Regions from separate parts of the Caproicibacter fermentans genome, predicted to be linked through region 1. Evidence: predicted binding sites of a transcription regulator. Region 1 holds the regulator's gene; the other holds the start of a gene.
What was found. The regulator NrdR, encoded in region 1, represses ribonucleotide reductase genes. The targets are predictions, from matches to a motif close to CACNANATNTNGTG.
Positions count from the first base shown of each region.

Region 1 (4,396 bases):
GAATGTCCATGAAAATATATTCGGTATATGCGGACTGCCACAAAAGAAAATTGGAAATTCTCTGTTCTCCGCTAGGGCGGATGATCAAATCAGGGTCAGGCTGCCCGGCGGTATACAGCCTGCGGGCAAAGTCCTCTTCTCCAATTTCGTCCGGCGGCAAAGTTCCATTCTGAACGTCCCGAACCAAAGCCTTTGCCGCCTGAACAATCTCTGCACGACCGCCGTAATTTAAAGCAATATTCAAAACCATGCCGGTCTTGTCCTTGGATACCCGGACAGTCTCGTCGATTAACTCCCTCAGTCTGGGGTCAAAGGCTGTTTCATCCCCAAGAAAGCGAACCTGAATATTTTCATCAAGAAAATTCGTCAAGGCATCGCTGAGATACTGCTTGAAAAGTTTTATCAGCGTCAAAACCTCATTTTGCGGGCGTTTCCAGTTTTCGGTCGAAAACGCGTAAATCGTCAGATAACGGATTCCTATTTGATTGCAATAGCGGACGATGGTTTTAAAAACCGCCGCTCCGGCCGCATGGCCCGCGGAACGGGGCAAGCCGCGTTTTTGCGCCCAGCGGCCGTTGCCGTCCATAATAATTCCCACATGTACGGGCAATATTTTTGCCGTCATGAATTTTATATCTCCAAAATTTCCTTTTTCTTGTTGTCGAAGACCTTATCCGTCTCCTTACAATACTTGTCCGTCAGTTCCTGCGTGTGTTTTTCAGCCGTTTTTAAATCGTCTTCCGTCAGCTCAGAGTTTTTCTTCTTCACTTTCAGCTTATCCATCGCGTCACGACGGATCGAGCGGATCGCGACCTTGCATTCCTCCGCCATTTTGCTGATTTCTTTCACGAGGTCGCGGCGTCTTTCTTCAGAAAGCTGCGGAAAAGTAAGCCGGATGATTTTTCCATCGCTCTGCGGATTAATTCCCAGTTCGGAAGTTTCTATCGCGCGTTCAATCGATTTGCATACGGTTGTATCCCACGGCTGAATGGTAAGGACGCGCGCTTCACTGACGGAAATGGCGGCAAGCTGATTGATCGCCGTCGGCGAGCCATAGTAATCCACCCGAATTTTGTCCAGGACAGCAGGATTGGCCCTGCCCGCGCGAATCGCGGCATAATCGCCCGAAAGAACGGAAATGCTTTTTTTCATACGGCTCTCGGCATCAGATAATATTTCTTTCATGACTAATCCTCCTTTACAACTTTTACAATTGTTCCAATCGGCTCGCCGCAGACCGCTTTTACAATGTTCTCCGGCCGGTCGATACTGAACACCAGAATCGGAATATGGTTATCCATGCAAAGCGAAGCGGCCGTACTGTCCATTACCTGCAGGCCACGGTTCAGCACGTCAAGGAAAGACAGCGAATCAAATTTTACCGCATTCGGGTTTGTCTTTGGATCGCTGTCATAAACGCCGTCAACCATGGTCGCTTTCAGCACGATATCCGCGTCGATTTCGGCGGCGCGCAGGGCTGCAGCCGTGTCTGTGGAGAAGAACGGGTTGCCTGTGCCGCAGCCGAAAACCACCACTCTCCCCTTTTCCATATGACGAACAGCCCGATTGCGGATATATGGTTCAGCGATCTGTCTCATTTCAATCGCAGTCTGAACACGGACCTGAACGCCAAGCTGTTCCAGTGCATCCGCCACGCCAAGCGCGTTGATTGTGGTGGCGAGCATTCCCATATGATCGGCACGCGTGCGGTCCATTTTGCCGCTGCTGCGCCCGCGCCAGAAATTTCCGCCGCCCACAACGATGCCGATCTGTACTCCCATATCGGCGCATTGTTTTATTGGCCTGCAAATTTCCAGAACCTTGTCGAAATCAATCCCGTGGGATTTCGAGCCGGCCAGACTTTCGCCGCTTAACTTTAATAAGATTCGTTTATATTTTGGCTGCAATTCCAACACTCCTATTCAGTTTCTCTTATTTTACATGATGGATTGTGCAAAGTAAAGCATTTCATCGCTAAATATAGTTATTCTTGCCAGATTACACGTGCCAAAGACAGGATGACGATTTCTTTTTTCACACAATACCCAACGACGGATCGGCAGGGCGCTTAAGCGAAAGCTTTTTTGCTCTCACCGGCACCGCCGGTGGTTTCGGTACACAAAAACAGCCGCCCAACTTTTTCACAATTGGCGGCTGAACTTCCGTTTTCAAGCGGCAGAATTACTATTTCGATTTATTTTTAATGATCCGGTTTAGCTCGTCCATAAACGTGTTGACATCTTTGAACTGGCGATAGACGGAAGCAAAGCGGACATACGCAACTTCATCGACAGATTTCAATTTTTCCATGGCATATTTACCAATCAGGCTGGACGGTACTTCGCGGTCCAAAGAATTTTGGAGCATATTTTCAATTTCGTCAACGATTTTTTCCAGCGTTTCAATAGAAACGGGACGCTTTTCACAAGCCCGCAGCAATCCGTTCAGCAGCTTGTTGCGGTCAAAGGCCTCCCGTGATTTGTCTTTTTTGATCACAACAATGGGTACCGTTTCAATCACCTCATAGGTGGTGAAACGCCTGGAACACTTCAGGCATTCCCTGCGTCTGCGGATTCGTTCCCCCTCGTCCGTCGGGCGTGAATCGATTACTTTGCTTTCTGCGTAACCGCAATATGGACACTTCATCGCTCGAATCACCTCTGCTTAATTATACCAATTTACGGTATGAATATCAAGCAAAACTATGAAATCTTTTATAATAATTCTTCAACAACATGTTTAGCCGAAACAAGTTCTTCCATCCGGGTGAAATTCTTCCGGTACACCTCGATAATCAGGTCCCCGTCAAATCCAAATTTTTCCAGAATGCGGATCAATGCCGGATAATTCATTGTTCCACAGCCGGGAAGCACGCAGTCCGATCCGGGCTTATTGTCATTCATATGGACGTGAACGATTTTGTCGCCCATCGCGGCACAAATTCGGTACGGATCCTGCCCGCCGCGGACCGCCTGCTTAATGTCAAGGACAAAAGCGCAGTTCTCGCCGCAGTGCTCCTTCATTTTTAAGATAAAAGACGGGTCGTCGCTTAAAAAATTATTTACATTTTCCTGTGCAACGGTTACACCAAATTTTTTTCCAAGTTGAAACAGCCGGACGTACCGTTCATAATATTGCAAATCGGCGGCAGGCGAGCGCTTATCGCTTCGTTTGCCGTGGAGAACAAATATTTCTGCGCCAAGTAAATTACATACCTCAAAATATCTTTTATAGATTTCAAGTCCGTCGAGAAACCGCCGTTCATAATCGGAAAACAGCATGAAACTTTCAAATCCGGAAGTAAACGGGTGCAGCGATTTAATGCGGCTGCCTGTATCCTCCGCCCTGAGACGAAGCTCCCTGACATAATCCGGCTTCAGTTCGCTGAATGTATTGATGAAAATTTCAAATTCGTGAAATTGCAGCTTCAGCAACGCGGAATAAGCGTCTTCAAGCAGCATCGGGTATAAACAAGCCGTGGAAATGCCGGCCCTCATAAAATCACCTCCTGGTTATTATATTCCAGCCGGGAGCAAAAGTCCAGATTAAACAGGATCGGTCACGGGTATCCTAATACAGTGAAGATGATTGAAGGAAGGAAGAGAACTCTATGCGGCGGGACAAAAAGAGAAATCTGATCGTTAACGAACTGTTTCGCGTTTCCCGTTTAAGCATGGAGGCGGCCGAGCTGGTCCTCCCTCTCGTGAAAGATGAAAGCTTAAAATATCAGGTTCAGCGGCAGCAAGAGCTTTACCACTCCACCGCGGCAAAGTCGGCGGAAATTCTGCGCCGAAACGGACTTCATCCGGAAGAGGAGCCGGGGCTGATGGAACGGGTTCTTCGTGATTCCATTAAAATGGATACCTCATGGAATAAAAGCTCCCCCCATATCGCACAGATTGCCATTCATTGTACGGACGCCGCGATGAAAGATCTGGTGAAATCCATGAACCGATCCGCCGACGACGACACGGAAAGCCGAAAGCTTGCAGAAGAATATCTGACCGAAAGTCAGAAAAACATTGAGCTTTTAAAAATGTACCTATAAAGGGGAAACTGCCCGGGAACCGCGCGCGTCCTTGATTTCAGCCGGCAATTCCGTTATAATGATTTGAACGGCAATCAAAGCCGTGAATCCTGCTTGACAAGCAGTGTACATAGGAAGGAATAGAGCATGGGTTACCTCAGCATCGGAAATCTGGAAAAATCGTTCGGTACGCAGGTGGTGCTGAGCGATATTTCCTTTGAAATACAGGAAAACGACCATGTCGGACTGATAGGAAGCAACGGTTCCGGAAAAACAACCTTGTTTAGACTGATTACCGGAGAGTTGTCCCCGGACGCAGGAACCATCTCGGCCGCAGGAAAAACGACGCTTGGCTATATGGAACAGCAT
Region 1 covers NZ_CP060286.1:443,631-448,026, reverse strand. Annotated here, with positions in the region: gene HCR03_RS02210 (isoprenyl transferase) at 1-625, opposite strand, end outside; gene frr (ribosome recycling factor) at 631-1,185, opposite strand; gene pyrH (UMP kinase) at 1,188-1,907, opposite strand; gene nrdR (transcriptional regulator NrdR) at 2,185-2,646, opposite strand; gene HCR03_RS02190 (sugar phosphate isomerase/epimerase family protein) at 2,715-3,497, opposite strand; gene HCR03_RS02185 (hypothetical protein) at 3,611-4,048, shown strand; gene HCR03_RS02180 (ABC-F family ATP-binding cassette domain-containing protein) at 4,175-4,396, shown strand, end outside.

Region 2 (4,396 bases), 910 kb from region 1:
ATTCCAGCAAAGTATCGGTCAGCTCGGGCTGCAGGGTCGGTTCCCCTCCGGTTACGACCACGGCGTCGAGCAGGCCCGCGCGCTTTTTCAAAAACGTAAGAACGGCGTTCGGGTCAAGAATTTCATGCGGGCCGGCGAGCAGCGAACGGTTGTGGCAGTAAAAACAGTCGTAATTACAGCCGGGAACGAACAGCACGCAGGAAACAAGCCCCGGATAGTCGACAAGCGAGCTCTTCTGAATCCCCGCGAAAATCATATGGCCTGTTCCTTGATCACATATTTTTTGCGTTCGCGGTATTCTTCCTGCTTGCCGCGGTTAAAGTTCTGAACCGGGCGCAGATACCCGACGACACGGCTCCAGACTTCGGCGGGCTTTCCGCAGTGGGGGCAGGTGAAATGTTCGCCGGCGAGATAGCCGTGGTCGCTGCAGATGGAGAAGGTCGGGGTCAGGGAAATATAGGGGAGCTTGTAGTTGGTGAAAATCTTACGGATCAGGCGCTTGGCGGCCTCGGTGTCGTGAATTTCCTCACCCAGATAGAAATGCAGAACCGTTCCGCCGGTATAAAGAGACTGCAGCTCATCCTGAAGATCAAGCGTTTCAAAAATATCGTCCGTGTACCCGACGGGCAGCTGGGTCGAATTCGTGTAGTAAGGCTCCTGTTCCCCCGCGGTGATGATGTCGGGATAGCGGGCCTTATCCAGCCGGGCAAGGCTGTAGCTGGCGCCTTCCGCGGGCGTCGCTTCCAGATTGTAATAGTGGCCGGTCTCTTCCTGAAGGTTCAGTATGAAGTCGCGCATGTAGTTGAGCGTGTCGACTGCAAACTTCTGCCCTGCTTCCGTTGTCAGGTCACAGTCTTTGCCGTACAAGTTCATGCAGGCTTCGTTCATTCCGATCAGGCCGATCGTGTTGAAATGATTGTACCAGTAATCCCCGGTCTTTGCCTTGACGTCTTTGAGATAATTGCGGGAGTACGGGTACAGTCCGCGCTCGGTCTGCTCCTCAATGACCTTTCTCTTGATTTCGAGACTTTCCTTGGCGATGGTCATTTCTTTCCAAAGGCGCATGCGGAATTCGGATTCCGTTTTGGAAACATAGGCGATGCGCGGCAGATTGACGGTTACAACGCCGATGGACCCGGTCAGAGGATTGGAACCGAACAGGCCGCCCCCGCGCTTGCGCAGCTCGCTTTTGTCGATCCTCAGGCGGCAGCACATGGAAAGCGCGTCTTCGGGGGAGAGGTCGGAGTTGATATAGTTGGAGAAGTAGGGAATTCCGTATTTGCAGGTGATTTCCATAAAACGGTTGACGACGGGGCTGTCCCACTGAAAATCCTTTGTGACGTTGATGGTCGGAATCGGGAAGGTGAACACGCGTCCCTTGCTGTCGCCCTCCATCATCACGTCGCAGAACGCGAGGTTGATGATGTCCATTTCTTTCTGAAAATCACCGTATTTTTCCGGCATCACGGCTCCGCCGACCGTTACGTTCTGGTCGCGCAGCGTGCGGGGGACGACAATATCGAACGTCAGATTTGAAAACGGGCACTGAAAACCGACGCGGGTCGGTACGTTCAGATTGAATATGAACTCCTGAAGCGCTTGCTTGACCGCTTGATAATCCATGTGATCGTAACGGACGAACGGCGCGCAGTAGGTGTCGAACGACGACCAGGCCTGTGCTCCGGCGGTCTCGCCCTGGGTCGTGAACGTGGAATTGACAATTTGCCCCAGAAAAGAACGCAGGTGCTTCGGCGGTTTGGATTCCACCTTGCCGGACACGCCGCCGAATCCGCCCTGAAGAATCTGCCGCAGGTCCCAGCCCGCGCAGTACGGGCCGAAGAATCCGAGGTCGTGAATGTGAATGTCTCCCGACAGATGCGCGTCGCGGATTTCCTGCGGATAAATCTCATGCAGCCAGTAGTTTTTGGTAAACGCTTCGCGGACATAATTGTTCAGTCCGTTGATTGATTTCTGCGTGTTGGCGTTCTCGTTGATTTTCCAGTCGCTGTCGTTCAGATATTCGCCGAACATATTGATCGTCGCGCCGATCAGCGCGTTGGATTCGCGCGCGGAGCGTCTTTTCTCGCGGTACAGAATATAAGCCTTGGCTGTTTTTGCGTGTCCGTTTTCAATCAGGACCTTTTCGACGATGTCCTGAATTCCCTCAACGTCTGCTACGCCCTCCGGGTATTTTTGCGAAGCGATGGAAACAACCTGATCCGCCAGATGTTCCGAAGTGGCGAAATCGTCTCCCCCGACCGCGGTCGCGGCCTTAAAAATCGCCCACACGATTTTTTCCTTTTTAAACAGCGCTTTGGTCCTGTCCCTTTTGATAATATGTGTCAGCATGAACATTCCTCCCGCATTCCCCTTCAGACAGGGCAATATATAGTTTATTGCTTTACTGCGAATACTATATATACTAATATCTATACGGGGATTTGTCAATAGAACGGGAGGGAAAAGAGTTTCAGCCTTTCCGTTTGCCGCGGCAGTCCCGGCAGTAGCCGTAAATTTCAAGGCTGTGTCCGGTCACGTCAAAACCGGTTTTGTCGGTCAGTTCCTTTTCGTAGGATTTCAGCGGGCAGTCGTCCAGCGGGAACATCCTGTGGCAGCCAAGGCAGACCAGATAGTGGCGGTGCTTGTCGTCCAGCTCAAACAGGGCGCCGCACTCTTCCACCGTGCTCAGCCGGCGAACGGCTTTTTTTTCAATCAGAAGCTCCAGAACGCGGTAGACGGTGGAAAGACTGACGGTTTCCCCCTGCTCCCGCAGCCCGAAAAAAATACCTTCTGCCGAAACAGGCCGGCCGCTTTGCTCCAGAATCCCGATGATCTCCCGGCGCTGCCGGGTGTTTTTCAGTCCGCAGCTTTTCAGGCGGCCCTTGCTGTCTTCCATGATGTTTCTTCCTCCCGGGTTCAGAATTTTTAGGAAACACGGCCCTGTTCCCGGCCCCGCAGACCGTACACAATCAGATAGCTCACGGCGGAAAGGATTACAATGCAGGCCCCCGAAGCGATATTCAGCGTATAGGAGAGCCAGAGCCCCGCGAGGCAGAAAACCGCACCGAAGAAGATGGAGTAGCAGATCCGTCTGCCGAAGCTGTTCGTCAGCAGGCCCGCGACAGCCGCGGGCGCGGTCAGAAGCGCCAGCACAAGAATGATCCCGACCACCCGGATCAAAACCACGACGGTCATCGCGACCAGGATCAGCAGGAGATAATTGAGGCGCGCGGTATCGACTCCCATCACGGCCGCGAATTCCTCGTCGAACAGGTAGGCCTTCCAGGTGTCGTAAAAAACGGCCACGGCGGCAAGAACCAGAACCGTGAGGCATGCCATCAGAAGAAGATCGCCGCGCGTCACGGAGAGAATGTTTCCAAACAGATACGAGGTCATGTCGGGCGGGTAACCCGGAGTCAGCGCGACGAAAAGGATTCCCAGCGCCATGCCGAACGACCAGAACAGGCCGATGACAACGTCGGAATGCGTTGTTTTCCTCCGGCTGATTTTTCCGATGGCGAGCGCGCCGCCGACCGCAAACAGAAAAGCGCCGAGAATGGGCTCGAATCCCAGCAGGTACCCAAGCCCCACGCCTCCGTAAGAGGTGTGCGCGATCCCGCCGCTGAGCATGACAAGCTTTTTTTCGATGACGATGACGCCGATGATGCCGCAGACAATGCTGGAAAGCAGACCCGCGGCCAGCGCGTTCTGAAGAAATTGATATTGAAACAAAGCGGAAATCATTTATCGGTCCTCCCCGTGCGTTTTTAAAACCCGATGCGGCACGCCGTGCGCGATCAGGTCGACCGGGCAGCCGTAAAGGGCGTCGACCGTGTTGCGGTCGAGTTCCGGCTCGCCGTGGTAAACCAGACCGCCGTTGAGACAGGCCAGCCGGTGGACCCGGGAGGACACCGCCATCATGTCGTGCGTGACAAGCAGAATCGTCATTTTACGGTTTAGCTCCCCCAGCAGGTCGTAAATCTGTCTGCGCGATTTTGCGTCGACACTTGCGGTCGGCTCGTCCAGCAGAAGAATTTTCGGGTTTTCCGCAAGGGCGCGGGCGACCAGCATCCGCTGGAATTCTCCGCCGGACAGGCCGGAAATCTGCCGGGAGGCGAGCTCTCCGATGCCGACTTCTTGAAGCGCGGCGTCGGCAGCCGCGCGGTCGGCTCCGGAATACCGGTGAAAGGGAAGGCGGCTTCGTGTCAGCCGTCCGGTCAGGACGACTTCGCGCACCGTAACCGGGAAGCTGCGGTCAATATTCGCAAACTGCGGAACGTATCCGACCAGCATGCCGGTTTTGCCCGGGGCTTTTCCGCAGATCGAAATGCTTCCTGCCGAGATCGGCACAAGGCCCAGAATGGAGCGGAGCAGGGTGGTTTTTCCGCCCCCGTTC
Region 2 covers NZ_CP060286.1:3,477,260-3,481,655, forward strand. Annotated here, with positions in the region: gene HCR03_RS17230 (anaerobic ribonucleoside-triphosphate reductase activating protein) at 1-256, opposite strand, end outside; gene HCR03_RS17235 (ribonucleoside triphosphate reductase) at 253-2,349, opposite strand; gene HCR03_RS17240 (Fur family transcriptional regulator) at 2,471-2,896, opposite strand; gene HCR03_RS17245 (metal ABC transporter permease) at 2,926-3,744, opposite strand; gene HCR03_RS17250 (metal ABC transporter ATP-binding protein) at 3,745-4,396, opposite strand, start outside.
Region 2: HCR03_RS17235 (ribonucleoside triphosphate reductase) is a predicted target of NrdR. The motif match lies at 2,412-2,425, and genes of this name have one in related genera.